Regions from separate parts of the Bradyrhizobium sp. UFLA06-24 genome, predicted to be linked through region 2. Evidence: predicted binding sites of a transcription regulator. Region 2 holds the regulator's gene; each other region holds the start of a gene.
What was found. Region 2 encodes LexA, which represses DNA repair genes until DNA is damaged. Its sites were predicted from a motif close to TGTTCNNNNTGTGTTCNG; they were not measured.
Positions count from the first base shown of each region.

Region 1 (10,288 bases), on a different contig from region 2:
CACCGCCTTGAAGAACTCGGCCGCTTCCTCGACGGTCATATCGAGCACGTCGGCGATGCTCTTGCCCTTGAACAGCACCTCCAGCGTCTCGCGGTTGTAGCGCTTGCCCTTGCAGACATCGCAGGTGACGTAGACGTCGGGCAGGAAGTGCATCTCGATCTTGATGACGCCGTCGCCCTGGCAGGCCTCGCAGCGGCCGCCCTTGACGTTGAAGGAGAAGCGGCCGGGCTCGTAGCCGCGCGCCTTGGACTCGGGCAGGCCGGCGAACCATTCGCGGATCGGCGTGAAGGCGCCGGTATAGGTCGCCGGGTTCGAGCGCGGGGTACGGCCGATCGGCGACTGATCGATGTCGATGATCTTGTCGATATGCTCCAAGCCCTCGATGCGGTCGTGGGGCGCCGCGCCTTCGCTGGCATTGTTCAGCTTGCGGGCGATGGCCTTGTAGAGCGTGTCGATCAGCAGCGTCGACTTGCCGCCGCCCGAGACGCCGGTGACGGCGGTAAACAGGCCGAGCGGAATTTCCGCCGTCACGTTCTTGAGGTTATTGCCGCGCGCGTTCACCACCTTGATGGTGCGGCGGTGGTTCGGCGGGCGCCGCTCCGGCACCTCGACCTCGAGCTCGCCGGTGAGGTATTTGCCGGTCAGCGATTTCGGGTTGCGCATGATCTCGGCGGGCGTGCCTTCGGCCACGATGTTGCCGCCATGCATGCCGGCGCCGGGGCCGATGTCGAGCACGTAGTCGGCAAGCCGGATCGCGTCTTCGTCATGCTCGACCACGACCACGGTGTTGCCGAGGTCGCGCAGTCGCTTGAGGGTGTCGAGCAGGCGCGCGTTGTCCCGCTGATGCAGGCCGATGGAGGGCTCGTCCAGCACGTAGAGCACGCCGGTAAGGCCAGAGCCGATCTGCGACGCCAGGCGGATGCGCTGGCTCTCGCCGCCGGACAGCGTGCCGGAGGAGCGGGAGAGGGTGAGATAGTTGAGGCCGACATCGAGCAGGAACGTGAGGCGCTCGCGGATCTCCTTGAGAATGCGCCCCGCGATCTCGTTCTGCTGTGTGTTCAGTGTATCAGGCACGGTCTCGAACCAGGCCCCGGCGGCCTTCACCGACAGCTCGGAGATTTCGCCGATGTGCTTAGCCCCGACCTTGACGCAGAGCGCCTCCGGCTTGAGCCGGAAACCGTTGCAGCCGCCGCAGGGCACGTCGTGGAAATACTTCGCCAGCTCCTCGCGCGCCCACTCGCTCTCGGTCTCGCGATAGCGGCGGTTGATGTTGGTGATGACGCCTTCGAACGGCTTCTTGGTGTCGTAGGAGCGAACGCCGTCCTCGTAGGAGAATTTGATCTCGTCCTCGCCGGAGCCAAACAGGATCGCGTTTTGCGTCTTCTTCGGCAGATCCTTCCACTTCGTGGTCAGCGTGAACTTGTAGTGCTTGCCGAGCGCCGTCAGCGTCTGCGTGTAGTAGGGCGACGACGACTTGGCCCAGGGCGCGATCGCGCCCTTGCCGATGGCGAGCTCCTTGTCGGGGATGACGAGGTCTTCGTCGACGTGCTGCTCGACGCCGAGGCCGCCGCAGGCGGGGCAGGCGCCATAGGGGTTGTTGAACGAGAACAGACGCGGCTCGATCTCGGGGATGGTGAAGCCGGAGACCGGGCAGGCGAATTTTTCCGAGAACAGGATGCGCTCGGGGCCGCTCTTGTCGTGGATCTTTGCGGTCTTCTTTTTCTCTTCGGCTGGCGCTGCCGCCGCGGACGCGTCGGCGAACTCGACGACGGCGAGGCCTTCGGCGAGCTTCAGCGCGGTCTCAAAGCTCTCGGCAAGGCGCTGGCCGATGTCGGCGCGCACCACGATGCGGTCGACCACGACGTCGATGTCATGCGGAAACTTCTTGTCCAGCGTCGGGGCTTCCGCGAGCTCGTAGAAGGTGCCGTCGATCTTGACGCGCTGAAAGCCCTTCTTGAGCCATTCGGCGAGCTCCTTGCGATACTCCCCCTTGCGGCCGCGCACGACAGGCGCCAGCAGATAGAGGCGGGTGCCCTCGGGCAGTGCCAGCACGCGGTCGACCATCTGCGAGACGGTCTGGCTCTCGATCGGCAGCCCGGTGGCCGGCGAATAGGGCACGCCGACGCGTGCCCACAACAGGCGCATGTAGTCGTAGATCTCGGTGACGGTACCGACGGTCGAGCGCGGATTCTTCGACGTCGTCTTCTGCTCGATCGAGATCGCCGGCGACAGGCCGTCGATCTGGTCGACGTCGGGCTTCTGCATCATCTCCAGGAACTGGCGGGCATAGGCCGACAGCGATTCGACATAGCGCCGCTGGCCCTCGGCGTAGATGGTGTCGAAAGCGAGCGAGGATTTGCCGGAGCCTGAGAGCCCGGTGAAGACCACGAGCTTGTCGCGGGGAATCTCGACGTCGATGTTCTTGAGGTTGTGCTCGCGGGCGCCGCGGATCGTAATTGCGCGCAGGCTGGAGCCCGCATTCTGTTGTTGGCGCTTCGCCTTGATCACTTCATCCATCCGCGTTGCCCTCGAGGAATCCCAAGGCTACGCGATCGCGCCAATGGGGAGGCGCGCTTCGCCCGGAACCGGGATCGGCGCCGATGGGGTTGTGGCGAACGTAGGAAGAACGGAGGCGGATTTCCAGTGGGACTTGCGAATCGTCAACGGATTGTTGTTGTGCTGGCGGCACTTGGCAGCAGGGGCGCGGAACTGCGCGAGCGTCGCCCAAGGAAAAAGGCCGGCGCGAGGCCGGCCTTTCGTGACGATGTAACGTCGGTCGCGACGATCAGTACCGAACTCAGTACTTGGCGACGACCGGGCCGTTGAAGTGATAGTTCACGCCGACCTGCACGGTGTGCAGGTTGAGGGTGCCGGTGGGCAGAGCGCCGAAGTAGGTCTCGCCGCCGAGGCTGCGATAGAGGTACTCGCCCTTGATCGACCACTGCGGAGCGATGAAGGCTTCGACGCCGGCGCCGACGGTCCAGCCCGAGTGGAACTTGCTGTCGGAGGCGCTCACGCCGAGGGCCGAGAGGGTGATCTTGTTGTCGATCCAGGCGTAGCCACCGGTGCCATAGAACAGCACGTTGTTGACGGCGTAGCCGATACGGCCGCGCACGGTGCCCATCGCGTCGGTCTTCGAGGTGGCGGTCGCAGTCACGACACCGAAGCCGGGGACGACGGTGGCGCCGGTCGCCGTCGCGCTGACGTCAGCCCAGGCGCCATCGGCCTCGACGCCGAACACGACGTTGCCGGTCTGCCAGTTGTAGCCAGCGGTGCCGCCGACGAAGCCGCCCTGCATGCGGGGCGAGCCCGAATCTTCCCAGGCGCCGCCACCGACGAGACCGAGGTAGAAGCCGGTCCAGTTGTAGACCGAAGCCATGGCCACCGGGGCCTTCGTGTAGGGGCGAGCCGCCAGGTCGGCAGCCGAAGCGGCGCCGGTCAGAGCGATCAGAGCGGCCGAAGCCAAGAGAATCTTCTTCATATTGAACAAATCCCAGTCCCAGTTTCTATTTTGGACTTCCGTGCGTCGGAAGCAGTATCGGACGCTGTGGTCCAACTGACGTCGTGCTTACACCACCAAAGCCGCAAGTTGTGTCTCCCAAAAGCCACAACGGACGCAAAACGTAACGTTTGCTGACCTTTAGTTTCATCCTGGAACCCGCAGCAAAAAGGCCGGCACAGGGCCGGCCTTTGATCTTCCAATGATATCAGCGGGATATCAGTATTTCGCGATGACCGGGCCGCCCCAGCGATAGTTGAGGCGGACGAGGCCCATATCGACATCCTGGCCAATGCGGTCGCTGCCGAAGGCGGCTCCGGCCGGCGTGGTCAAGCCGATCGTGCGATGACCAAGGAACATGTGGTCATACTCGACACCAACCGACCAGTTCGGCGCAAAGCCGAATTCGAGACCTGCACCGACGGCGCCGCCCCAACGAGTCTCGCGGGCTGACGCCAGCAGGGTACCAGCGCCGGGCGTGCCGGGAGCTGCGAACACGTCGTACTTGTCGCCGACGACAGCGGCGCCACCCTTGACGTAAAGCAGCACGCTGTTCCAGGCGTAACCGACCTGACCGGTGATCAGGCCAAAAGAGTCGATGCGCGAACGATTGCGATCGCCGGTGACGAGTGCCGTGCCCGGGAAGGCAAGGCTGATGTTGTCACCGCTGAAATCAGCCCAGTTGCCCTGACCCTCGAGGCCGAACACCCAGTTGGCGGATTGCCAGCGGTAGCCAATCTGACCACCGATCGTGCCGCCGGTGGCGTTGTGGCAGCCCTCGCCAACGAGAGTGCCCGTGACGGGCGTCACGAAGTCCCAGCATTTGTGGGCCGATCCGCCGCCACCGTTAATGCCGATGTAGAAGCCGCTCCAGTCGTAGATGGTCGCGACCATCGGCGGCGCCTTGGTGTAGGGACGGGCCGCCAGATCCGCTGCACTGGCGGGTGCAGACACGCCCAACGCAACAATACCAATAGTACCGAATAGAATTTTCTTCATTGCAGTCTCCCCAGTGACGTCCGCTTCAGCAGTCCCCGAAGCGGTCAATTCAGGCGCGACGCCCATATGAACCAATTCCGAAGCCACCGTAGTCCAACGGACAGGCTGAGTCCGTCTCTGGAATGCAACACTCATCGGGCAATCGAATCGGGCGTAAGTTGATGAATGTTAAGTGCTTTCCCGCCTGGCCGAGTTCCAATTCATGCCGGCGTGCATAGCGGCGCCAGGCTCCTCATCCGCGCTTTTGCGCCTCGTATTCTTTGACTAGAACAAATCTGGAACAGACCTTGGGTCAATGCTATATGTGGGGATAACCGAGGGCGTGGCGGGCCGATCGGCGCCCGTAAGCGTATAGGGTCGGCCCAACAGGCGGCAGCGCGGGCGCGCCTTTCGAAATTCAGTGGCATTCGGAGTGGAGAGCGGCGATGGCGGGAAGCGTCAACAAGGTCATTCTGGTTGGAAATCTCGGCAAGGATCCGGAAATCCGCCGGACCCAGGACGGGCGGCCGATTGCGAATCTGAGCATCGCCACCTCCGAAACCTGGCGCGACAAGAACAGCGGCGAGCGCAAGGAGAAGACCGAATGGCACCGCGTCGTGATCTTCAACGAAGGGCTCTGCAAGGTCGCCGAGCAGTATCTTAAGAAGGGCGCGAAGGTTTACATCGAGGGCGCGCTGCAGACCCGCAAATGGACCGACCAGAGCGGCGTGGAAAAGTACTCCACCGAGGTTGTGCTCCAAGGCTTCAACTCGACCCTGACGATGCTCGACGGCCGCGGCGGTGGCGGAGGAGGCGGTAGCTTCGGTGATGAGCCGGGCGGCGATTTCGGCTCGTCCGGTCCCGTCAGCAGCGCGCCGCGCCGTGCCGTTGCCGCCGGCGGCGGAGGCCGCAACAACGACATGGACGACGACATCCCGTTCTGAGGACTGTTCCACTGCGGAGAGCGGGCCGGCCGCCAGAGCGGCGGCTTCCATCTCGGATCAGCAAATCTTGCTAATTGGCAGGCTGGGCTCGGAAATTCCCGGCCCACTTCACGTTTGAGGTGAACTCGCCTTTGCGAGCTGTCGGAACGTGGCCGACGGACGGCATCCGCGTGCCCGATCATCGGGGATGCGGGCCGATTTTGGATGGTCGTTCCGGCAGGGCCGAAGGCGCTGCTCTCGGCACCTTAAGTTGTTGGAAAAACAGTCGGAAAAAGCGCTTCCCGGACACGTCCAAGGGTGGTTATCAGGACCTCGATGCGCTATATGATTCCCAAATAAAATTTCACCGGATTCCCCCTTGGCTGACGATGACAACAAGCCCGGCGACCAGCCGGCGCAACCCTCGGACATTCGCCCCGTCTCGATCTACGAGGAGATGAAAAAGTCCTATCTCGATTACGCCATGAGCGTGATCGTGTCGCGTGCGCTGCCCGATGCGCGCGACGGGTTGAAGCCGGTCCATCGGCGCATCCTGTACGCGATGAACAATCGCGGCGACACGCCGGACAAGAAGCACAAGAAGTCCGCCGGTGCCGTCGGTGAGGTCATGGGTAAGTACCATCCCCATGGCGACCAGGCGATCTACGACGCCTTGGTGCGCATGGCGCAGGACTTCTCGATGCGCGCGCCCCTGATCGACGGTCAGGGCAATTTCGGCTCGGTCGACGGCGATCCACCCGCGGCGATGCGCTATACCGAGTCCCGCCTGACCAAGATCGCGCTGAAGCTGCTCGAGGACATCGACGACGACACGGTCGATTTCCAGGACAACTACGACGGCTCCGAGCGCGAGCCGGTGGTTCTGCCCGCGCGGTTCCCAAACCTGCTGGTCAACGGTGCCGGCGGCATCGCGGTCGGCATGGCTACCAACATCCCGCCGCACAATCTCGGCGAGGTGATCGACGCCTGCGTCGCGCTGATCGACAATCCCTCGTTGACCATCGACGAGCTCAACGGCATCATCCCGGGCCCGGATTTCCCGACCGGCGGCATCATCCTCGGCCGCCAGGGCATCCGCAGCGCCTATCATCTCGGCCGCGGCTCCATCGTGATGCGCGGCAAGGTGACGTTCGAGACCATCCGCAAGGAGCGCGAGGCGATCGTCATCACCGAGATCCCGTATCAGGTGAACAAGGCGACGATGGTCGAGCGCATCGCCGAGCTCTACAAGGAAAAGAAGATCGAGGGCATCTCTGACCTTCGCGACGAATCCGATCGTGACGGCTACCGCGTCGTCGTCGAGCTCAAGCGCGATGCCGTGCCCGACGTGGTGCTCAACCAGCTCTACAAGTTCACGCCGCTGCAGACCTCGTTCGGCGTCAACGCCGTCGCGCTCGACTCGGGTCGTCCGCAGACGATGAACCTGAAGGACATGCTGACGATTTTCGTCGGCTTCCGCGAGCAGGTCGTCACCCGCCGCACCAAGTACAAGCTGCGCAAGGCGCGCGAGCGCGCGCATGAGCAGGTCGGCCTTGCGATTGCCGTCGCCAACATCGACGAGATCATCAAGGTCATCAGGCACTCGCCGACGCCGGCCGCCGCGCGCGAGACCCTGATGACGCGCGACTGGCCGGCGCGCGACGTCGAGGACATCATCACGCTGATCGACGATCCCCGCCATCGCATCAACGAGGACGGCACCATCCGTCTGTCGCTCGAGCAGGCGAGGGCGATCCTCGAGCTGCGCCTGGCACGCCTCACCGCGCTCGGCCGCGACGAGATCGGCGAGGAGCTGGCCAAGCTTGCCGGCGAGATCGAGGATTATCTGGCGATCCTGCGCTCGCGCGCCCGCATCCTCGACATCATCAAGACCGAGCTTGCCGAGGTGAAGGCCGAGTTCGCCACGCCGCGCAAGACCGTGATCATGGAGCAGGAAGGCGAGGTCGAGGACGAGGACCTGATCCAGCGCGAGGACATGGTCGTCACCGTCTCGCACGCCGGTTATGTCAAGCGCGTGCCTCTGTCGGCCTATCGCGCCCAACGCCGCGGCGGCAAGGGACGCTCCGGCATGCAGACGCGCGACGAGGACTTCGTCAGCCGCCTGTTCGTGGCCTCCACGCACACGCCGGTGCTTTTCTTCTCCTCGCGCGGCCAGGTCTACAAGGAAAAGGTCTGGCGGCTGCCGATGGCCGCGCCGAACGCGCGCGGCAAGGCGATGATCAACATCCTTCCGCTGGAGCAGGGCGAGCGCATCACCACCATCATGCCGCTGCCCGAAGATGAATCGACCTGGGCCCAGCTTGACGTGATGTTCGCCACTACAGGCGGTAACGTCCGCCGTAACAAGCTGTCCGACTTCGTCGACGTCCGCCGTTCCGGCATCATCGCCATGAAGCTCGACGAGGGTGAGGCGATCGTCGACGTGCAGATCTGTACCGAGCGCGACGACGTGCTGCTCACCGCTGCCGGCGGGCAGTGCATCCGCTTCCCGGTTCCTGATGTCCGCGTGTTCACCGGGCGCACCTCGATGGGCGTGCGCGGCATCGCGCTCGGCGAGGGCGACAAGGTGATCTCGCTGGCGATCCTCCGCCATGTCGAGACCACGTCCGATGAGCGTTCGGCTTACCTGAAGATGCGTCGCGCGGTCGCCGGCGAAGCCGCGGCGGAAGAGGCGCAGGGAGATGCCGAGGCCGAGGAGACCTCAGGCAGCTTCCAACTCCCGCAGGAGCGCTATGTGGAGATGTCGGCGGCCGAGCAGGTGGTGCTGACCGTCTCCGTCAACGGCTATGGCAAGCGGACCTCGTCCTACGAGTACCGCACCACGGGCCGCGGCGGCAAAGGCATCGTCGCCATGAGCGTCAACAACCGCAACGGCAATCTGGTTGCGTCCTTCCCGGTCGAGGACGCCGATCAAATCATGCTGGTCACCGACAAGGGCCAGCTGATCCGCTGCCCGGTCGAGGGCATCCGCATTGCCGGCCGCTCGACCCAGGGCGTGATCGTGTTCGACACCGCCGAGGACGAGCACGTCGTCTCGGTCGAGCACATCACGGAAGAGGCGGAGAGCGGGAATGGGGCGACTGCGGAGACAAACGGGGACTAACTCCTTGCCCCGTAGCCCGGATGGAGCGAAGCGAAATCCGGGACCCCTGATGCTTGGAAAAAAACCGGATTACGCTTGCGCTCCATCCGGGCTACGCACTTGCGCTAAATCTCCAGCTCCGTGCCGAACTCCACGACCTGCTTGGTCGGCACGCCGAAGAACGCGGCGGAGCGTTCGGCGTTGCGCTGCAGGAAGGCGAACAGGCCTTCGCGCCAGACCCACATGCCCGGGATGTCCTCGCGTGGGATGATGGTCTCGCGGCCGACATAATAGGTGACGTCGGAGAGCTCGACGCCGGGCAGCTTGCCCTGGCGGCAGACGAGCCCCAATCCCTCGTAGATCGTGGGGTTCTGCATGAAACCGTAGTGCAGGATGATGCGGGTGATGCCGGGGATGATCTCGATCACCTCGGCGCGCTCCTCGTCCGCGATGTGCGGGGCCTCCTCGATCAGCACCGTCACCAGCAGCACGCGCTCGTGCAGCACGTGGTTGTGCTTGACGAACTGGGTGAGTGCGAGCGGCACGCCGCGTGGCGCGGAAGCCAGGAACGCGGCGGTCCCGGGCAGTCTGGCGCGGCACTTGTTGACGGCCGTCTCGATCAGATCCTCCTCAGGCTGGCGCAGCTTTGCGCGCGCGGCCTCGACCAGCTTCACGCCGGCGCGCCAGGTCAGCATCAGGAAGGCGACGAGGCCGGCGAGCAGCAGCGGAAACCAGCCGCCCTCGAACAGCTTGATTGAGTTCGCCGCGAAGAAGATCAGATCGATCACGAAGAAGAAGCCGTTCACGGCCACCACCAGCCAGGGCGAAAAGCCCCACTGGATCGCGACCAGCGCGGCCAATAGCGTGGTGATCGCCATCAGCAGCGACACCGCGATGCCATAGGCGCCGGCGAGAGCGTCCGAGGAGCCGAAGCTCAGGACCGCCCCTAGCGTTGCGGCGGCAAGCAACCAGTTCACCAGGGGCACGTAGATCTGGCCGATCGCATCGCTGGTGGTATGACGGATCTGCATGCGCTGCAGGAAGCCGAGCTGGATCGATTGCTGGGTCAGCGAGAACACACCGGAGATGATCGCCTGTGAGGCGATCACGGTTGCCACGGCCGAGAACGCGACCAGCAGATAGTGCAGGGCGTCGGGGCAGAGCTGGAAGAACGGGTTCTCGATCATCGTGGGATCGGTGATCAGCAACGCGGCTTGGCCGAAATAATTCAGCACCAGTGCAGGCAGGCAGATCGCAAACCAGGCGAGCCGGATCGGCAGGCGGCCGAAATGGCCCATGTCGGCATACATCGCCTCGCCACCGGTCACCGCGAGGAAGGCGGCGCCGAGGATCGCAAAGGAGACATGGAAATCCTGGTGGACCAGGAAGTCGAAGGCATAGAGCGGGCTGAGCGCGGCGAGCACCGCCGGGGCCTTGATGATGCCGTGGATGCCGAGCGCAGCCAGCACGACGAACCAGGCCAGCATCACAGGTCCGAAGATGCGGCCGATGAAGCCGGTGCCCTGCTTCTGCATCATGAACAGGCCGACCAGGATGGCGATGGTGATCGGCACGACCACAGGCGAGAGCGATGGCGCGTCGACCTTGAGGCCCTCGATGGCCGATAGCACCGATATCGCCGGCGTGATCGCGCCGTCGCCGTAGAGGAGAGCGGCGCCGATGAGGCCGACCACAAGCAGATGCGCGCGCCAGGTGCCCGGCTGGGCGTGGCGAGCGTGCAAGAGCGCCAGCAGCGCGACGATGCCGCCTTCGCCGCGGTTGTCA
Region 1 is NZ_JADFUE010000009.1:50,246-60,533, forward strand. Features, by position in the region: gene uvrA (excinuclease ABC subunit UvrA) at 1-2,517, opposite strand, end outside; gene IF809_RS10255 (outer membrane protein) at 2,798-3,481, opposite strand; gene IF809_RS10260 (outer membrane protein) at 3,719-4,498, opposite strand; gene IF809_RS10265 (single-stranded DNA-binding protein) at 4,924-5,421, shown strand; gene gyrA (DNA gyrase subunit A) at 5,780-8,524, shown strand; gene IF809_RS10275 (potassium transporter Kup) at 8,629-10,288, opposite strand, start outside.
Region 1: a site for LexA is predicted at 2,612-2,629, ahead of uvrA (excinuclease ABC subunit UvrA). Genes of this name have one in related genera too.

Region 2 (10,288 bases):
GCCAGATCGTCTATTCCAACGGCTATGCCCTGCACGCGCTCGCCCGCAGCGAGGGCGCCGACACAATCGACCTTGGCGTCGCCGCCGATACGCTCGAAGCCACCACCGCGGGCATCCGCCGCGCGCGCCAGTCCGGCGCCGACATCCTGATCACGACCGGCGGCGCCTCGGTCGGCGACCACGATCTGGTGCAGCAGGCGCTCCAGGACGAAGGCACCTCGATGGCGTTCTGGAAGATCGCGATGCGGCCGGGAAAGCCGATGATGCACGGGCGGCTCGGGGCCATGCGCGTGATCGGCCTGCCTGGCAATCCCGTGTCATCCTACGTGTGCGGTTTCCTGTTCATGGTGCCGCTGATTCGCGCGCTCTCAGGCCATTCGCTGGTTCATCACTGCCGTGAACGCGCGGTGCTCGGGCGCGATGTCCGCGCCAACGACCAGCGCGAGGATTACCTCCGCGCGCGTCTCGAAGTACGCGACGATGGCACGCTCATCGCCGTTCCCGTCGATCATCAAGACTCCTCGCTGCTTGCGAATCTCGCTGCGGCACAGGCACTTCTCGTGCGCCCGCCGTTCGCGCCCAAGGCCGAAGCGGGAGCGCCTTGCGAGGTGCTGCGACTGCCTGTTTGAACACAGAGTTCGCAACCGTTCCGCGAACTTTGTCGCGTTCACGGTAAATTAAGCAGTTGCGGAACATGTATCGAACATATAGTGTCCGTTCATGATTTGTTTCGAGCATGTAACGGCTTGTCGCTGACTTCAGCGTCTCGGAATCGAACGACATCGTCAGGGGGATTTTGGTCGAGATGTTAACGCGCAAACAATACGAGCTCCTGCGGTTCATCAGCGAGCGGCTGAAGGAAAGCGGCGTGCCGCCCTCCTTCGACGAGATGAAGGACGCGCTCGATCTGCGTTCGAAGTCGGGCATCCACCGCCTGATCACCGCGCTCGAGGAGCGTGGCTTCATCCGCCGCCTGCCGAACCGCGCCCGCGCGATCGAAGTGATCAAGCTGCCCGAGCTCCAGGCCGCCGCCGGCAACCGCCGCGGCTTCACCCCGAGCGTGATCGAGGGCAATCTCGGCAAGGTGCGCACGACATCGAGCCCGCCCGCCGACGAGGGCGAGCGCCCCGTCGCAGTGCCGGTGATGGGCCGCATCGCGGCTGGTACGCCGATCGAGGCGCTGCAGACCCGCAGCCACACCATCAGCGTCCCGCCGGACATGCTCGGCGCAGGCGAGCACTACGCACTCGAAGTGCGCGGCGATTCGATGGTCGATGCCGGCATTCTCGACGGCGACATGGCGCTGATCCAACGCAACGAGAGTTGCGACACCGGCGATATCGTGGTCGCGCTGATCGACGACGAGGAAGCCACCCTGAAGCGCTTCCGCCGCCGCGGCGCCTCCATTGCGCTCGAGCCGGCGAATGCCGCCTATGAAGTCCGGATCCTCCCGCCCAACCGGGTGAAGATCCAGGGCAAGTTGATCGGGCTGTACCGGAAGTACTAAGCGCTCTCGCGCGAGCAAACGATGGAGCGGACGATTGTCCGCTCCGGCTGTATAGTCTTTCTGGTTTTGCACAGATTATCCGGCCATCTCTCCAGCGCTAAATCCTCGGCAGGCTGCAACGAAGCGAAGCCTTCATTGCTTCAAAGGCCTTGAGACCGAGGAGACCACCATGCGCAAGATCATCCTGAGCACCGTCACGACCGCGCTGATCGCCGCGTCAGCGCCGAATGCCTTCGCCGCGCAACCGCAGCATCACCTCCGCAAGGCGCAGCAAGCGACAAGCCAGCAATCCCGCAACGCCCTCAACTCCGTCCAGCAGTCGGCCTGGCCATATTCGGGCTGGTCGGCACCGGCCGGACATTGATGCTGCGGATATTGATGCAGAAGGTCCGCCGAATGCACCGGAGCAGGCTTTGTTCCTAGGCGTTCGGGAAAGATATTGTGATTATCGCCAGCGGACCCAAGCCGCAGATTTGCCTACAACCAAGCAGAGCCTCGCAGACTTACACTCTGATAGAGGCCTGTGCCTCCAGGACAGAGGCGCGGGTTGCTATCCTGATAGAGGAGCACCCGATGTGTGACTATAGCCTGCATGCCGTCGCAACGCGTCCCGCAGAAGTCGGCGAGACGATCGTCACGACAACATTCCGCGGCACCTCGACACGCGGCTTCGCCTCCGAAGCCGACATGTCCGTCGCGGTCTGCCTGCTGCCGGGAACGGAGCTCGCCTTCGCCGATAACGTCCGCTACGACAACAGGTGGATCTGGACGCGCACCGTCAACTCGCGCGTCGGCAAGTTCGGCAAGATCGATCCGCACGTTCCCGATCGTCATCACGACGCGATCGAATTCCCCGATGGCAAATATGTCTTGGTGACCCAGCTCGTCGAAGGCCAGCGCGCCACCGTTCTGCAACTGCCCGTGACCCAGCCGCTCGGCGAGCGCGAGCACAAGCCGCAGATCATCGCCGACAGTCGTCCGACACCGCCGCGTCTGCCGATCGGCTGAAAGACCGGTTTTAGTCCTCGGCCTGGAAGTCGGCCTCCGACGGAGTTGCGTCCCGAGCGCGTGGCGCCGCCGACCGTGGCATGAGGGTCAGTTCGAAATCTCCTTCGCCGGCTGCCGCCGGCGACCAGGGGCGGTTTGCGCCCCTCGCCCTTACCGACTGGACCGCGAAACCGTCGCCGCGCTGCGTCAGCGCCAACGCGCCTTGTCGCGCAAGACGCGGCCGATCGACCACCATCGCGGCGCAATCCGGCGGTGCCGGCCTTGATGTCACCACCAGCGCGGCCCGAGTGCAATCATCGGCCAGCGCATCGCTGTGCAGCGCCAGCGCGATCATGCGACCATCGGCGAGTGGCGCCACGCAACCGGACTCGTCGCACGACACCCCGTCACCGAGCGCGGCACTGCCGGCATCGCGCGGGTCAGCGTCGGCCGCGAGCCACTCCTTGAGCAGAAAAGCGTCCTTGTTCGTCCTGATCAGATGCAGCTGCCCGTCCCTGCCCCGCACCGCGACGTTCTGGCCGTTACCGGCAACGAGAATGTCGGGCTGCCGAACCGACAGGGCCCAGATCGTTGCCGCCACGAGCACGAGCGCACCCGACCAGCGCAGCGGCGTGCGCAGCAGGCCCATCAGGACGAGGCCGAGGCTCGCAGCAACCAGCGGCGCAGTACCGAAGGCGGCGACATGGCCGACCGCGCCTGGCAATGCCGCCACCCAGCGCGTGACCACAATCATCCAGTCGATGCCAATCCCCATCAGCCACCAGAACACACCGTCCAGTCCGAATGGTGCTGCGAGCAATCCCAACAGCCCGGCCGGCATCACCAGCGCGGAGACCACCGGCATCGCAGCGAGATTGGCGAGCACGCCGTAGGGCGTGACGCGATGAAAGTGAAAGGCGGCGTAAGGCGTAGTGGCGAGCCCCGCGATCATCGAGGCCATGAACAACATCGCGATCTCGCGGCCGCCCCACAGCGCGATCCGCGCAGTCGTCGAATGATCGGGAGATGCAAACAGGTTCGGCATGCCGATCTGCACCAGCGCCACCAAGCCGAGCGTCGCGGCGAACGACATCTGGAAGCTCGGATGCACCAGCGCTTCCGGTGCGGCCGCGAGCACGATCAGCGCAGCCACCGCCAGCGTGCGGAACGTGATGGCGCGGCGATCCACCATCACCGCGATCAGCACCACCGCGGTCATGAAGAACGATCTCTGGGTTGCGACCTCCGCGCCCGAGAGCAGCAGATAGAATGCGGACGCGGCCAGCGCGGCTGCGGCCGACCATTTCTTGATGGGAAAACCGGCCGCAAGGCCCGGGATCAGCGCCAGCAGCGCACGAACGGTGAAGAACACGACACCGGCGACGACGGCCATGTGGTAACCGGAAATCGAGAGGACGTGGCCCAGCCCGGAGATGAACATCGCGTCGTTGACGGGCGTGGTGATCGCATCGCGGCGACCGGTCAGGAGCGCGGTCGCGATCGCCCTGTTGTCGCCATCGAGCGTGGCACGAATGCGTGCGTCGATCGCATCGCGCAGGCCCTGCATGAAAGCGGAATAACGCAAGCCCCAGCCGCCGACATCGGCAGGGGCGGACACCGTGATTGCGCCCATCGCAAAGCCGGACGCGCCGATGCCCTGGAAGAACATGTCGCGCGAAAAGTCGTAGCTGCCGGGCCGCAGCGGCGCGAGCGGCGGCATCAGCCGCGCCTTCAACTGCACGAAGCTGCCGACATCGGGCGCCGTCCCCTTGCGCACGGAGAGGCGGACGCGATCGAGCGTAACGTCGCTGCGCTGGGCCTCCATCGCGGTGACGCGCAGCACGAAGAGGTCGGTGCGTTCGCGGATGTCGCGGGTCTCGACGAAGCCCGACAGCGACACCGAATAGAGCGGCTTTGCGAGCACGGTGTGGGCGATGCGTGCTGTCTTCCAGGTCGCCAGGGCAAAGCCGGCCGCGACGGCTGCGATCAGAATCGTGGGTGCAAACAGCCGGCTCCGCCGCAACAGGATCGCACCAAGCGTCAGCGCCAGAGCCGTGGTCGCGGCGACCCACAGCACCGGTTCGTGATCGGCGGCAAAGTAGAGCGCGATACCGCAGCCGAAAGCGATGGGCACCCACGGGAACAGCCGCCCGGCGCCGGCTTCCGCCTTAGCCCATTCCCGCAGCGTCCCGACGATTGCGGGCCAGGCGCCAAAGCCCGCCGGCACGAAGCCGCCGGCCGATGCGATCCGGCCTGCCGGCCAGGTCCCGGCCAGACCCTGAGAGCGTACGGACCGGCCCTGCTCCGCCATTCCCCGGCAACCCCTGCGATATTAGATGGGCGCAGAGACTACCGGAACGTGCAGGCCGCCGAATAGCGGTACGGATCAGGAACGAAGGCGCTGGGTTTCTACTTTTCCTCTTCCATCGTCACGGCCACCTCGGCGTTGGCCGACAACCGAACCTTGTTGCCCTCGACCCCAGCGACGAGGCCCTTGTCGATGAAATGGTGATGCCCCTTGTGGCTGCCCTCGCCGCTGTCCTTCCTGGTCAGCTTGATGCGGTTGCCCTCGACGCGATCGACGGTGCCGACGTGAACGCCGTCGGCGCCGATGACGTCCATATGCTCTGCGATGTTCTGCATGGGTGGTGTCCTTGTTGGGATCCACGCCCAACGCAGCGGAGGCAGGTTCGTTCGCTCACGGGAATGACGATACCGTGTGCCGCCCCCGCGTCAGATCAGCGGTTCCTTCGCCGAGGCGTGGTGATTGACGATCTTCCAGTCGCCATCCTCGCGCATGATGACCCAGCTCATCTTGACGGCGAGACCGGAACGCTCGCCGGCGAAGCCGAACGTGATGTTGGCGCCCATGTTGATGAGGTCCGGCCCCGCCTGCGCCGCCTCCACCTCGGAGAACGCGCGCTCGGCTTGCGCCAGCGCGGCAGGCCGTTGAAATAGTCTGCGACGCCGTCCCTTCCCCGATAGAGTCTTGGATTGGAGCCGAAGAAGAATGCGTTCTTCGCATAAAGCGACGACAGTGCGGCCGCATCGAGCGTCGCGAAGCCGGCACACCATTTCGCGATGATCGCGGAAACGATGGCGTCAGCCTCACTGCTCATGCTCGCCTCTCAACCCTTGGCGACTTCCTTGGCGAACGTATCGCGCAAGCCGATGGTGCGCGAGAACACCGGTCTGGCGGGCGTCGAGTCCTTGTCGCGCACGAAGTAGCCCTGGCGCTCGAACTGCATCGGCTCGGTCGAATTGCTCTCGGCAACCGAGACCTCGACCCGCGCGTCGGAGAGGATCTCCAGCGAGCTCGGATTGAGGTCGGCCGTGAAATTCGAGGCGTCCGGGCTTGGATTGGCGAACAGCTGGTTGTAGACGCGGATCTCGGCGGGCACGGAGGTTGCTGCCGGCAGCCAATGCATGGTCGCCTTGACCTTGCGACCGTCAGGCGCGTTGCCGCCCTTGGTCGCGGGATCATAGGTGCAGCGCAGCTCCACCACCTCGCCCTTGTCGTTCTTGATCACGCCGGTGCATTTGACGAAATAGGCGTAGCGCAGCCGCACCTCGTTACCCGGCGACAGGCGGAAGAACTTCTTGGGCGGGTTCTCCATGAAGTCGTCCTGCTCGATATAGAGCTCGCGGCCGAAATTGATCTTGCGCGTGCCGGCGCTGGGATCGTCGGGATGGTTGATCGCCTCGAGCTCCTCGCTCTGCCCTTCCGGATAGTTCTCGATCACGACCTTGAGCGGCTTCAGGACCGCCATGCGGCGCTGCGCCGTGCGGTTCAGCTCCTCGCGGATGCAGAACTCCAGCATGCCGACATCGACGACGCTGTTCGCCTTGGCGACGCCGATGCGCTTGACGAATTCGCGCAAGGCCGCCGGCGGCACGCCGCGGCGGCGCATGCCCGCGATGGTCGGCATGCGCGGATCGTCCCAGCCCGCGACATGGCCGTCGCGAACGAGCTGGGTCAGCACGCGCTTGGACAGCAGCGTGTAAGTCAAATTGAGCCGCGCCATCTCGTACTGATGCGGCGTGGACGGCACCGGCAGCTTCTCGATGAACCAGTCGTAGAGCGGGCGGTGATCCTCGAACTCCAGCGTGCAGATCGAATGCGTGATGCCCTCGATCGCGTCCGACTGGCCGTGGGCGTAATCGTAGCTGGGATAGATGCTCCACTTGGTGCCGGTGCGCGGATGGTGCGCATGCAGGATGCGGTACAGCACGGGGTCCCGCAGATTGATGTTGCCCGCGGACATGTCGATCTTGGCCCGCAGCACGCGCGCGCCGTTCGGGAATTCGCCCGCCTTCATGCGCCGGAACAGGTCGAGATTCTCATCCACGCTGCGGTCGCGGAACGGCGAGTTCTTGCCGGGCTCGGTCAGCGTGCCGCGCGAGGTGCGGATCTCCTCCTGGGACTGGTCGTCGACGTAAGCCAGCCCGTCGCGGATCAGCTTCTCCGCCCATTCATACAAGCGATCGAAATAGTCCGAGGCGTAGAACAGGTTCTTGCCCCAATCGTAGCCGAGCCAGTGCACGTCGGCCTGGATGGAATCGATATATTCCTGCTCTTCCTTGACCGGGTTGGTGTCGTCGAAGCGCAGATGGCAGCGGCCGGGAAATTCCTGGGCGATGCCGAAATTGAGCGCGATCGACTTGGCATGGCCGATATGCAGGTAGCCGTTCGGCTCCGGCGGGAACCGGGTCACGATCTCCTTGTATTTGCCCTGATCGAGATCGGCCTGGATGATGTCACGAATGAAATCGCGCCCACCCTCACTCGCCACCGGTTCTGTGCTCATCCTAAAATCCTGTAGGGAAATCAGCGGTCCTTCTGCCAAATTCGCGTGGCCCCGCCAAGGGCTAAGCAAGGCCTCAAGCCGTCCGCCGCCGGGCTTTAGTTATGTCCCGTACCTGCTATACACCACCGCTTCCAATGCATAGGCCCTGCCAAGAATGACCGATTCCGTTGTCACGCGCTTTGCGCCCTCTCCGACCGGCTTCCTCCATATCGGGGGCGCCCGCACGGCGCTGTTCAACTGGCTCTATGCGAAGAAGCACGGCGGCAAGATGCTGCTGCGGATCGAGGACACCGACCGTGAGCGCTCCACCGAGGCCGCGATCGGCGCCATCCTCGACGGGCTGAAGTGGCTGGAGCTCGGCTGGGACGGCGAGGTCATCTACCAGTTCAGCCGCGCCGCCCGCCACCGGGAGGTGGCCGAGCAGCTGCTCGCCGACGGCAAGGCCTATCGCTGCTACGCCACCGCCGAGGAGCTTGCCGCCATGCGCGAGAAGGCGCGCGCGGAAGGGCGCACCCGGCTCTATGACGGGATGTGGCGCGACCGCGATCCGGCGACGGCTCCATCCGACGTCAAGCCGACCATCCGCCTGCGCGCGCCGCAGACCGGAGAGACCGTGATCGAGGACCAGGTGCAGGGCCGCGTGGTCTGGCAGAACGAGAACCTCGACGATCTCGTGCTGTTGCGCGGCGACGGCAATCCGACCTACATGCTCGCGGTGGTCGTCGACGACCACGACATGGGCGTCACCCACGTGATCCGCGGCGACGACCATCTGATCAACGCCGCGCGCCAGAAGCAGATCTATGATGCCATGGGCTGGGCGTTGCCGAGCATGTCGCACATCCCCCTGATCCACGGACCTGACGGCTCCAAGCTCTCCAAGCGGCACGGCGCGCTCGGCGTGGACGCCTACCGTGCCATGGGATACCTCCCGGCCGCGCTGCGCAACTACCTCGTCCGGCTCGGCTGGAGCCATGGCGACCAGGAGATCTTCTCGACCGAGGAGATGATCGCCGCGTTCGACCTCGCCAGCGTCGGCCGCGCTGCTGCCCGGTTCGACTTCGCCAAGCTGGAAAACCTCAACGGCCACTACATCCGCCACGCCGACGATCAATCGCTCGTGAAGATGTTCGAGGACGTGCTGGATCATGTCGTGCCCGCCCGCGACGAGATTAAGGCCAAGTTAAACGACACCACGCGGGCCCAGCTTCTCAAGGCCATGCCGGCCCTGAAAGAGCGCGCCAAGACGCTGCTCGAGCTGATCGACGGCGCCTATTTCATCTTCGCCGACCGTCCGCTGCAGCTCGACGCCAAGGCGGCGGCGCTGCTGACGCCTGAGAACCGCAAGCTGATCGGCCAGCTGCATTCCGCGCTGGAGAATGTCGAGACCTGGAGTGGCGCCTCGACGGAGGCCGCGCTCCGCACCTTTGCCGAGGAAAACAGTCTTAAGCTCGGCGCAGTTGCCCAGCCCTTGCGCGCGGCGCTGACCGGGCGCACGACGTCACCCGGTATATTTGAGGTTTTGGACGTCCTGGGACGCCAGGAAAGCCTCGCCCGGCTTAACGACCAGGCTACGACGTAAGTAGGCTATGCAAGCGGCCATCTTGCAGCGCACACAGCAATAATATACCCATCTTGCCGCACATTCTGGAACATCCGGCCTGCCCCATAATCTCCCTTGGGGGACTCCGGCTCCGGCCCGTTTCACCATACATCGGGGACCTCTGATGGACGCAAAAGAAAGCCCAAAGACCGCGACGCTGACGGTTGGAAATAAGAACTACGATCTCCCGATCCTCAGCGGCAGCGTCGGGCCCGATGTCGTCGATATCGGCAAGCTTTACGGCCAGTCCGGCCTGTTCACCTACGATCCCGGCTTCACTTCGACGGCGAGCTGCCAGTCCAAGATCACCTACATCGATGGTGACGCGGGCGTGCTGGAATACCGCGGCTATCCGATCGAGCAGCTCGCCGAGCACGGCGACTTCCTGGAGACCTGCTATCTGCTGCTCTACGGGAATCTGCCGACCGCCGCCCAGAAGAAGGATTTCGACTACCGCGTGACCCATCACACGATGGTGCACGAGCAGATGGCCCGGTTCTTCCAGGGCTTCCGCCGCGACGCCCATCCGATGGCGATCATGGTGGCCGCCGTCGGCGCGCTCGCCGCGTTCTATCACGACTCCACCGACATCAACGATCCCAAGCAGCGCATGATCGCCTCCATGCGCATGATCGCGAAGATCCCGACGCTGGCGGCGATGGCCTACAAGTACACGGTCGGCCAGCCCTTCGTGTATCCGAAGAACTCGCTCGGCTTTGCCGAGAACTTCCTCAACATGTGCTTCGCGGTGCCTTGCGAGGACTACAAGGTCAGCCCGGTGCTGGCCGACGCGCTGGAGAAGATCTTCATCCTGCACGCCGACCACGAGCAGAACGCCTCGACCTCGACGGTACGCATCGCCGGCTCCTCGGGCGCCAATCCGTTCGCGTGCATCGCAGCCGGCATCGCCTGCCTCTGGGGCCCGGCGCATGGCGGCGCCAACGAGGCCGCGCTGAACATGCTCTATCAGATCGGCACGGTCGACAAGATCCCCGAGTTCATCGCCAAGGTGAAGGACAAGAACTCTGAAGTCCGCCTGATGGGCTTCGGTCACCGCGTCTACAAGAACTACGATCCGCGCGCCAAGATCATGCAGAAGATGTGTCACGCCGTGCTCAAGGAGATGGGCCATGGCGACGATCCGATGCTGAAGGTGGCGCTGGAGCTCGAGAAGATCGCGCTCAGCGACCAGTACTTCATCGACCGCAAGCTCTACCCGAACGTCGACTTCTACTCGGGCATCACGCTGAAGGCGATGGGCTTCCCGGTCTCGATGTTCACCGTGCTGTTCGCGGTCGCCCGCACCGTCGGCTGGATCAGCCAGTGGAGCGAGATGATCGAGGATCCGCAGCAGAAGATCGGCCGTCCGCGCCAGCTCTACAC
Region 2 is NZ_JADFUE010000031.1:12,138-22,425, reverse strand. Features, by position in the region: gene IF809_RS23415 (molybdopterin molybdotransferase MoeA) at 1-629, shown strand, start outside; gene lexA (transcriptional repressor LexA) at 806-1,507, shown strand; gene IF809_RS23405 (hypothetical protein) at 1,677-1,871, shown strand; gene IF809_RS23400 (hypothetical protein) at 2,081-2,515, shown strand; gene IF809_RS23395 (ComEC/Rec2 family competence protein) at 2,526-4,805, opposite strand; gene IF809_RS23390 (DUF2171 domain-containing protein) at 4,904-5,137, opposite strand; partial or broken gene IF809_RS23385 (nuclear transport factor 2 family protein) at 5,228-5,613, opposite strand; gene IF809_RS23380 (glutamine--tRNA ligase/YqeY domain fusion protein) at 5,623-7,302, opposite strand; gene gltX (glutamate--tRNA ligase) at 7,457-8,884, shown strand; gene gltA (citrate synthase) at 9,030-10,288, shown strand, end outside.

Region 3 (10,288 bases), on a different contig from region 2:
TGCCGATCCGCGCGCCGTCGAACAGGGGCTGGAACCTAAGCGGTCTTCACCGCGCCAAGGAAACCCTCGACCGCGACCCGGAGGCGATCGGCGTCCGCCGACATCTTGGTCACGGACTGGAACAGCACCGTCCCGGCATTGCCAGTTTCCTGGTTGAGCCTGGCGACACTGCCGATGGTGTTGGTGACCTCACGGGTGCCTTGGGCGGCCTGCTGGAAATTGCGGGAGATTTCCGTGGTGGCTGCGCGCTGTTGTTCGACGGCGGCCGCGATCGCGGTCATCTTCTCATCGATGCCGTTGATCGCACTGCCGATCGAACGGATGGCGGCAACCGCCTGACCGGTCGCGCCCTGGATCTCCTCGACCTGGCGCGAGATCTCTTCGGTCGCCGTCGCCGTCTGCGACGCGAGGCTCTTGACCTCGCCGGCGACCACGGCGAAACCGCGGCCGGCCTCGCCGGCGCGGGCAGCCTCGATGGTGGCGTTCAGCGCGAGCAGATTGGTCTGGCCGGCGATGGCGTGGATCATCTTCACGACCTCGCTGATGCGACTTGCGGTCTGGTCGAGGATCTCGACCGTCGCATTGGTCTGCTCGGCCTGCGCCACGGCCTCGCGGGCCTCGCGCGCGCTCGACTGCACTTGCGCGGAGATCTCGCCGACCGAGGCCGAGAGCTCCTCGGTCGCGGCCGCGATGGTCTCGAGATTATTGGTGGCCTGCTCGGCGGCGGACGAGACTGCAGAGGTCTGGCTGCTCGATTCCGCCACCAGCGAGCGCACATCGGTCGCGGTGGCATCGAGCTCCTTCGCGGACGCGGCGACGCTCTCGATGACCGCCTGCACCGTATCGTCAAAGCTGCGACAGGCGGCATCAACCGTACCCGAACGAGCGAGTTGCAACGCCTGTTGCGATTCGCGCTCCTGGCCGAGGCGTTCCGCGGTGGCCGCGCTCTCGCGCAGGCTTTCGAGCGCGGCAGCCATGGTGCCGAACTCGTCGGGATATCGGGGTTGCGGAACCGCCGTTGCATAATCGCGAGCGCTGATACGGGCGATCGCATCGAGAATGGCCCGCACCGGGCGCATGAGACGATTGCGCACGACGTAGACACCGGCCAAGGTCACGGCGAGCGCCAGCAGGAAGGCGAGCGACTGGACCACGAGATTGGTCAGCGCCTTCGCCTGCACCGTTTCCGCCCGCGCGATCGACTGGTCCAACGCCTTGTTCGCGACGGCCACGATAGACGCGAACGGCGACTGGCACAGCGTATTCCATTCCGAAGCGGCCATGGCTGGCTTGCCGCTGCCGTCAAAGTTCCTGGTGATCTCCCCGATCTGCTTGAGAGCGCCGTCGGTCTTGGCGCGCGCCTCCTTGGCAGCGGTGATCAGCTCCGCGGCTACGTCGGGCGAGGCCAAAAGCTCGTCCATGCCCGACCAGCCGGAATTGATGGTGCCGTCCCATTGCGCCAGCGTGCGCTTCTGATTGTCGTCGAGCGGCTTGCTGCTGTTGACGTTCGAGCGCAATGCCGAACAATGGATTCCATAGCGGTCGCGCACCTGCCAGGCCAGACGGCGGACCTGGATCATGCGGGCAATGAAGGGATCGTCCATCCAGGCGCGGTTCGACACCGCGGTGGAGGCGAGGTTCGCCGTTTCGATGACCTTGGTGACGGCGTCGTACCAGGAATTGGTCCGCTCGATCTTACGCTCGGCACGCGGACGCTTGGCTTCGTCGTAGAACAACTGGAATTGCGGCGCGGCCTCACCCCAGCGCTGCTTCAGCGTGCCGGCAAGCTCGTCGCGCCGCGCGAAGTTGACGCTGGCCATCGCGGCGCTGACGCCATCAAAGCCGCCCTGCTCAGCTTTCTCGGCCTCGGCCAGCTTTGGCCGAGCGTCATCGTCGCCGAGCAGCGCACTCTGGGCGTCGCCGCGATTGTTGCGCAAGGACAGGACGCCGTGGAAAATTGCCTTGTCGGCAGCGGCGAGCCGCGCGGTCTCGAGACTGTCGCTGTAGCGACCGAACGCCCCGACCATCTGGATCGCCGTAGAGGCCAGCGCACCGGCCGCCAGCAAGGCCATCAAGGTCAGGAGAAGCGAGCTTACCGATTTCTTAAAGAATGCCATAAGACACAAGGGGCCTACGTTCAAAGATTGGCCACCTTGCACCGCGACCTGCCAATGTTCCGTTAAGGTTGTTGTCAGGCGCCGGAATTCTGGCCTTACCAAACCGTTAAGCAGGCCCCGGACTTCACGAAATCTTTGTGAAGTCGGGCGGACGCCGCTCGGCGAACGCAGTGAATGCCTCGCGCGCCTCGGCGGTGCGCAGACGCTGCGCAAACTGCTCGCCCTCGGCCAGCATCTGCGCGACCAGCGCCTCGCCATTGCGCATCAGCTTCTTGGTTGCGATGAGTGCACCGGCCGGCTGGCCCGCGAGGCGCTGGGCCAGCGCAAGCGCCTCGGCGTCGAGCTTGTCGAGCGGCACCACGCGGTTGGCGAGGCCCCATTCGAGCGCAGCCTTGGCGGGGATAGTCTCACCCAGCGCGAACATCTCGTATGCGCGGGCATAGCCGATGCGCGCCGGCATCAGCAGGCTCGAGGCGGCCTCCGGCACCAGCGCAAGACTGACGAAGGGCGTCGACAACAGGGTATTGTCGGCGAGCACGACGAGATCGCAGTGCAGGAGCATCGTGGTGCCGACGCCGACGGCGCGGCCCTGCACGGCCGCGACCAGCGGACGGCTGCAGCGCGCCAGCGACTGAATGAAACGGCCGACATTGCGGCTGCCTTCGGACTTGCCTGACGCGACGGCTGCAAACTCGCCGACGTCATTGCCGGCGGTGAACATGTCGCCCTCGCCGCGGATCAGCAGCACGCGCGCAGACGGATCGGACTCGGCGGATTCGATGGTGTCGGCGAGCTTGCCGTACATCGCGTCCGTCAGCGCGTTCTTCTTGTCTGGGCGCGCCAGAGTGATCGTGAGAATGCCGTTGTTGTTCTTCTCAACTCGCACATGCTCGGTCATGGGTCTCTCCTGCTATTCCTCTGTATCTCTTGCGGTATCTCTTGGAAACTTCTCTTGAATACTCGTCAGCCAGCGCGCGATGATGTCGATCTCCGCGCTGGTAAACCCCTCCGTCAGCGCGGCATTGATCGCGGCCGCATCGCTCTTCGCCTGCGAAAGCACATTGCGGCCCTTCGGCGTCAACCACACCCGCCAGGCGCGGCCGTCATCGCGATCGGCTCGCCGTTCGACCAGTTTTGCCGCAGCGCTGCGATCGACCAGACCCGAGATGCCGGCCGGCCCCATATCAAGCGCTGCGCCCGCCTCGCCCATGAGGACACCATCCTGCTTGCCGAGGATGAACAGCAGCCCCGCCTGCGCCGGCGTCACTTCGCTCGAAGGCTGCGCCGCCATCCAGCGCTGCAAACGGCGTTGCGCGACGTTCAGCAGATAAATCAGCCGGTGATGCCTCGCCTCGGGCAGTTTATTTCGCATGCGAAATAAACTGCCCGAGGCGAATTGGATTGTCAAAAAGACAGCAGTCATGCTGCACAGCACGTCTGCGACCTCCCGGCAACGTCGTGCTTGACGGCTGCTCCCTTTTGTGTTCCCTATTCGTTCCATTCTAGTGAAAGTTGTAGCGGAGTTGTTATGATGGATGATGCGCGCGGCGAGCGTGAGCCGGCTCAGCTCGTAATTTACAATGATGACGATACGCCGGATGACTTCGTCATCGCTCTGCTCCGCCAGGTGTTCGGCAAGACGGAGCGCGAGGCCGCCGCGCTGGTGACATTGATCGAGCGCGAAGAGAAAGTCGCCTGCGGTCCCTACCCACAATCGGTCGCGGAGGCATTGTTCAAATCGGCCAAGCAATATGTCTGGCTCGGGCAACATCCGCTGAAGATCACGCTTGAAGAGATCAAGACTCCCTGCGAGCTCTGCGGCAAGCCGCAGGGACAGACGGACATTCGCGTCGGCAACCGCACGGTCTGGCTGTGCAACGACTGCATTCAGGCAGCAGACACCGTGAGCATGCCGGCAGAGCCGGAAGAGGAATTCGAACACGCTTGCGATGTACTGGACTGGCACTTTACCGGGATCGCGCGCAGCAAGCTGGTGACCACGATCCGCCAGTTTCCCGGACATATGCGGGTCGACCTCCAGACGGCCATCGACAGGCTGTTCGGCAAGGCCATCAGGCTGTTCGGGCTGAACGAGGAACAGCGCTACGAAACGCTGTCGATGTCGCGGCTCCTCCGGGAAGGCCGCAATGCGCTCGCGATTGCGCCGCTGCAATATTCCGACATCGATGTCGGCGAGAAGAGCCCGGTCAAATGCCTCGATAACGGCCTGTGGCTATGCAAGCAGGACGACCTGCACTTTGCGGTTCTGCTCAGCGCACATCGCGAATTCAGCCGCGAGCCGGGTATTCGTCTTGAGATCATGGTGCCCGTGGGCACCGCAGGCGCGGTTCTCGTCCAGCAATGTTTTGGCGAGCTGGAACAGGCCGTGCAAGCCGCGCGCAGCTATCGCGGCAAGATCCTCTCGCTCGACGCCGATTCCGACTATCGCGGCAACTCGCGCGGCATCACCGTGCATCGATTAGCGCCGGTCGCGCGTGACGAGGTGATCCTGCCGGAGCGGACCTTGCGGCTGCTCGATCGCAACGTGCTGACCTTCGTCGGCAGCCGCGATCAATTGCGTCGGCTTGGCCAGTCGACCCGCAAGGGCATCCTGCTGTACGGCCCGCCGGGGACCGGCAAGACCCACACCATCCGCTATCTCGCGACACATTTGCCCGGGCATACGACGCTGATCATCACGGCCGAGCAGATCGCCCTGCTCGGCGCCTATATGAGCCTGGCGCGATTGCTCCAGCCGTCGATGGTCGTGATCGAGGATGTCGACCTCATCGCCCGCGATCGCGACGACATGGGACCTTGCGAGGAATCCATGCTGAACAAGCTGCTCAACGAGATGGACGGGCTGAAGGAGGACGCCGACATCCTGTTCGTCCTCACCACCAACAGGCCGGAGGACCTCGAAGGCGCCCTCGCCGGCCGCCCGGGCCGTATCGATCAGGCGATCGAAGTGCCGCTCCCGGACGAGGCCGGCCGTGCCAAGCTGGTCCGGCTCTACGGCAAGGGACTGCCGCTTGAGGATGCGGTCATCGCCGAGGCGGCCTGCCGCAGCGAGGGCACGAGCTGCGCGTTCATCAAGGAATTGATGCGACGACTGGCGCAGGCGAGCCTCGCGCGCGACGGCGGCCATTCGGTGATTTCAGCCGATATCGACGAGGCGCTCGACGACATGCTGTTCTCCGGCGGGAGGCTGAATGCGCAATTGCTCGGCGGCGCACAGGCCATGGCGGCGGGGTGAATCCGTCGCCATCGCGCGCATTCAATACGGCCTGCTGCCGGCCGTCAACGCAGCGCTAGTGCTCGAACACCAGCCGGGCGCCGATCGTTCCTTCCAGGGCGCGGATCTGCGCCAGCAGCGCGCCTGAATCCTGGCCGCCGAGATCGGCGTCGAGCACGACGTAACCGAGGTCGCCCGCGGTCTCTAGATATTGGGCGGCGATGTTGATGTCGCGCTGGAGGAAGACCTCGTTGAGCCGGCGCAGCATGCCGGGCACGTTGCGATGGACATGGCTGAAGCGCGCGCCGGAGGGGCGCAAATGCAGCTGCACCTCGGGGAAATTCACCGCGCCCATGGTCGAGCCCGTGATGAAATAGTCGACCAGCTTGCGCGCCACCTCGCCCCCGATCCGCTCCTGCGCCTCTTCCGTCGAGCCGCCGATATGCGGGGTGAGGATGACATTGCGGAGACCCTGCATCGGGCTCTTGAAGCGTTCCGAATTCGACGACGGCTCGACCGGAAACACATCGACGGCGGCGCCGGCGAGATGACCGTCGCGCAAGGCGCCCGCAAGCGCGTCGAGGTCGACGACGGTACCCCGGCTGTTGTTGATCAGGAACGCGCCCGGCTTCATCGCGCGCAGCTCCTTCTCGCCGATCATGCCTGATGTCTCCGGCGTCTCGGGCACGTGCAGACTGACGACGTCGCTCTGCGCCAGCAGCTCTTCCAGCTTCTCGACCGGCTCGGTGTTGCCGTGGCGGAGCTTGTCGGTGCGGTCGTAATAGATCACCCGCATGCCCATGGCTTCGGCCAGCGTCGAGAGCTGCGAACCGATATTGCCATAGCCGATGATGCCGAGGGTGCGGCCGCGCACCTCGCGGCTGCCGGCCGCGGACTTGTCCCAGCCGCCCTCATGGGCCGACACCGACCGCGGGAAGATCTGCCGCAGCAGCATCACGATCTCGCCGATCACGAGCTCGGCAACGCTGCGGGTGTTGGAGAACGGCGCGTTGAACACGGGAATGCCGCGCTTGCGCGCCGCCAGGAGATCGACCTGGTTGGTGCCGACGCTGAAGCAACCGACCGCGAGCAGCCCGTCGGCGGCCCCGAGCACCTCGTCGGTGATCTGGGTGCGCGAACGGATGCCGAGCAGCGAGACGCCCTTGAGCGCCTGGCGCAGCGCCTCGCCGTCCAGCGCCTTGGTCAGGCGCTCGACATTGGTGAAGCCTGCGCCCTTGAACAGATCCACGGCGCTGTCGTTGACACCTTCAAGCAGCAGCGCCTTCGCGCTCCGCTCAGGGTTTTGGCCTGGGGCTGACATAGAATCTCCATGACTGGCGGCTTTGCCGCAGCTCTTAGACCGCGGACGCCGCACAGCACAATAGGCAAGAAACGACGCCGCCGCGCTCAGATCACGTAGAACCCATGCGTGCCGTCCCGGCGGAGCTGGTCGACCAGGCCGTATTCCCAGTCGAGATAGGCTTGCATCGCGCCCTCTGCGATGCCGGTTCCCTCGTAGGGACGGTGGTAGCGATGCGCGGGGTCGGGCTTCGGCAACACCAGCGGCGGGCCGACCTCGAGCGTGCGGTCATAGCCACCTTCGAGCACATAGACTTCCCAGCCCATCTGCGCGAGCCAGGAGGCCGTCATGTCGGCGCGCACGCCCTTGTCGTCGGTCAGGAGGATGCGCGCCCCGCGGACCGGCGCAGCCATATCGGTCTCCTGCACGAGCTGACCGCCGGGATAGTGGCGGAAGCCGGGGAGATGTCCGGCGGCATATTCCTCGGCATCGCGCACGTCGAAGCGATAGAGCGTGCGATCGGTCGCAGCGACCAGCGCCGACATCTCGTTTGCGCCGACATGGCGGACGCCGGCGCGATAGGCGACATCGCGGGCATTGGCCGGACCGCCTTCGAACGACCCGATCGCGCCGCGCCGGTCGGCACCATGGCTCAGCGTGTGCCGCGCCAGCGTCCAGCCGATCGTGCCGTTGCGCAAGGCCCGCACCTTGTTGGGCACGCCTGCGTTGATGAGCGACTGGGTGCCGATGATCGAGCGGGTGCGGCCGGCACAATTGACGATGATCGTGGTGTCGGGATCGGGCGCGGCCTGGCCGGCCCGCAGCACCAGTTCAGCTCCGGGCACGCTGACCGAGCCCGGAATGTTCATGGTCGCATATTCATCGAAGCGGCGAACGTCGAGGATGGCGATGTTGGCCTTGTCCGCGATCAGTTTGGCCACCTCGTCGGCACTGAGCGAGGGTGTATGCCGGCGCGCCTCGACCAGTTCGCCGAACGCCTTCGAGTAGGAGTTGACGTCCTCGAACACCTCATAGCCCGCCCCGCGCCAGGCGCTCAGCCCGCCATCGAGCGCGCGGACATTCGTGTAGGAAAGGCTTGCGAGGCGTTCGGCGCCTGCTCCGACCAGTCCCTCGCCGTCATCATAGAGCACGACCGGCACATCCTTGCGCGGCAGCCGGACCTCGGCTTCGATCGCGATCCGGTCCACGGCCATATTGGCCGCAAACAGCGGATGGCCGGTGGCGAAGGCCGCCTCATGCCTGAGATCGAGCAGCGCGATTTCCTCGCGCAGGAGCAACGCGCGGCGGATATCGGCCGGAGTTACGCTGGGAATAGCCATGGGAAAACGCGCCTGAAAGTCGAAAGGATCCGACGCTTTTGGACCATTGCTACCGCGTTGGCTAGCCACTCCGTACGCAGGCCCTCATTGCTTCGGCGCGACGGTCCCGGTCTGCTTCAACCGCTCCGACCTGACCCAGCCGGATACGCTATCTGTCGTTCTCGGATTCATGTACATGACCGACGACCAGCCATCGCCGGTTCGAGCATAGACGATCAGTTCGTCCCTGGGGATGACGAAGATCCCTTTCATCGAACAGCCCGGTTTCGGCGCCGAGTAGAATTGCAACCGCCCGGCTCCCGTCACCACATTCAAGGTCGGTGGCGAGACCATCGGAGCCTCCTTCGACCCCGTTTCCGGCTCCTTACAGACTGCATCGGCGCGGCTCGGCGTATCGAACAGGCCGAGAAGCGCCGCAAACCAGATCGTGAATGCGAACAAGCGTCGGATTGGCGACATCATCATCCCCCTGGGCCATCCGAGATTTTGTACCGGATCTCCAGGATGAGGTTCGAAGCGGTAGGTGTGTCTCAGCCTGGACCCGCCAACCGCTTCTCGATGATACTGGCGACCCGGACCGGAGTTTCCAACATGGAATAATGGCCGGCATCGTCGATGAGCTCGAATGTCACGCCGGGATAGGCGAGCGCGAAGGAATTCCGCACCGGCTCGCCGCGGTAGAACGGGATGTCCAGGGCGCCGGTCACCACATGCATCGGCGCAGCCAGCGCATGCGTCTCGCCTGATATGACGGAGGACGTGAACATGGTGAGATAACCGCGCTTGGCCTCGACCGTCGAGGCCTCGCGCGCAATGGCGAGCTTGCGGCGCAGCCAACCGGCGCCGTAGCGACTGGATGTGCGGGCCGTGATCGCACGTCCGGCCGCCTCGTCCTCGTCGATGACGGCGTTGAGCGCCTTCATCGCGGCCTCGTCGGCGCGGAAGCCGCTGGGCGGCACCGGCGAGAACAGCGTCACGCTCTGAAGCCGGCTTCCGGCCTCAAGCGCGATTTTCTGGGCCACCAGGCCGGACATCGAGTGGCCAACCAGATGGAAGCGGGTAATGGCAAGCTGATCGACGGTGTGCAGCACGTCCGAGACGGCTTCATCGAGCGTGTAGCTTCCGCCCATGGCGCGTGACCAACCGTACCCTCTGAGATCCATGAACACGAAGGTATAGCGCGCAGGGTCGAGATAAGGCAGCACCGGCTCCCAGTTGACGTGATCGCCCAGCCATTCGTGCAACACCACACAGACCGTTGGGCCGTTGCCGATGCGGCAATGGCCAAGCTGGCTGCCTGTTGCCGGCTGCGGTGATGGCCAGGGAGACGATGATGGCGGTGCGGTCGCGGCGCCGCCCGCGCCCTGCGCGAAGGCCGGCGTGGTGACGATGGCGGCAGTGGCGGTCAATCCAAAGCCCTTCAGAACGGTGCGGCGTTGCATGGGTTTCCTCCGCGCCTTCGATTCCGGCTGGCGCTGTCTGCCCTGATAGCGCGCGGACCCTGCCAGGGAGAAATTGATTTCTGCAATCGCTTGATCGATAAATCTCATTCTGACTGCCCGTCCAGCCGGAGCCTCATCCGGCGGCGCCGTCCGGAGCCTTCCCATGCCGACAACCCTCGATATCGATACGCTTCGCGCGCTGCTCGCCATTGTCGAGCTGAAGAGCTTTTCGCGCGCGGCCGAGCAGCTGGGACGATCGCAATCCGCGATCAGCCTTCAGATCGCCCGGCTCGAAGCCGTGGTCGGCCATCCCCTGCTGGAGCGGATTCGAGGCCGAGTGCTCGGACCGACCGCCAAGGGCGCGGAGCTCGTTACCCATGCGCGAGAGATGATCGCGCTCAACGACCGCACCATCGCAGCGATGCGCTGGCCGCCAGAAGAGCGGGTTCGGCTCGGCATGCCGGCCGACTTTCTCGAGCGCGATTTCGCCTCGGCCTTCGACGAAGTCCGCTCGCGCTTCCCCAAGGCACGGCTGTCGGTGCGCACAGACGTGTCGGCACGGCTCGCCGAGGACGTCAGCCATGGCCGGCTCGACCTTGCCTTCTACAAGCGGGCCCCCACAAACGAGGCCCGCGCCGCGATCGCGTTCGAACCGATGGCATGGTTCGGCAAGACGACGGCATCCGGCCGATCCGTCGATGCCGTTCCGCTGGTGGCCTTCGCCGACGGCTGTGCCTATCGCGGCGAGGCGTTGCGCAGCCTGGATCTGGCCGGACGAGCGTGGGGCATCGCCTGCGAAGCGCGCAGCCTTTCGGGCCTGGTCGGCGCCGTCAAGGCCGGCCTCAGCTACGCGG
Region 3 is NZ_JADFUE010000011.1:74,689-84,976, reverse strand. Features, by position in the region: gene IF809_RS12120 (methyl-accepting chemotaxis protein) at 36-2,117, opposite strand; gene IF809_RS12115 (enoyl-CoA hydratase) at 2,242-3,015, opposite strand; gene IF809_RS12110 (MarR family winged helix-turn-helix transcriptional regulator) at 3,028-3,489, opposite strand; gene IF809_RS12105 (ATP-dependent Clp protease adaptor ClpS) at 3,646-5,373, shown strand; gene serA (phosphoglycerate dehydrogenase) at 5,429-6,673, opposite strand; gene IF809_RS12095 (rhodanese-like domain-containing protein) at 6,760-7,992, opposite strand; gene IF809_RS12090 (hypothetical protein) at 8,077-8,325, opposite strand; gene IF809_RS12085 (alpha/beta fold hydrolase) at 8,523-9,434, opposite strand; gene IF809_RS12080 (LysR family transcriptional regulator) at 9,598-10,288, shown strand, end outside.
Region 3: a site for LexA is predicted at 3,600-3,617, ahead of IF809_RS12105 (ATP-dependent Clp protease adaptor ClpS). Genes of this name have one in related genera too.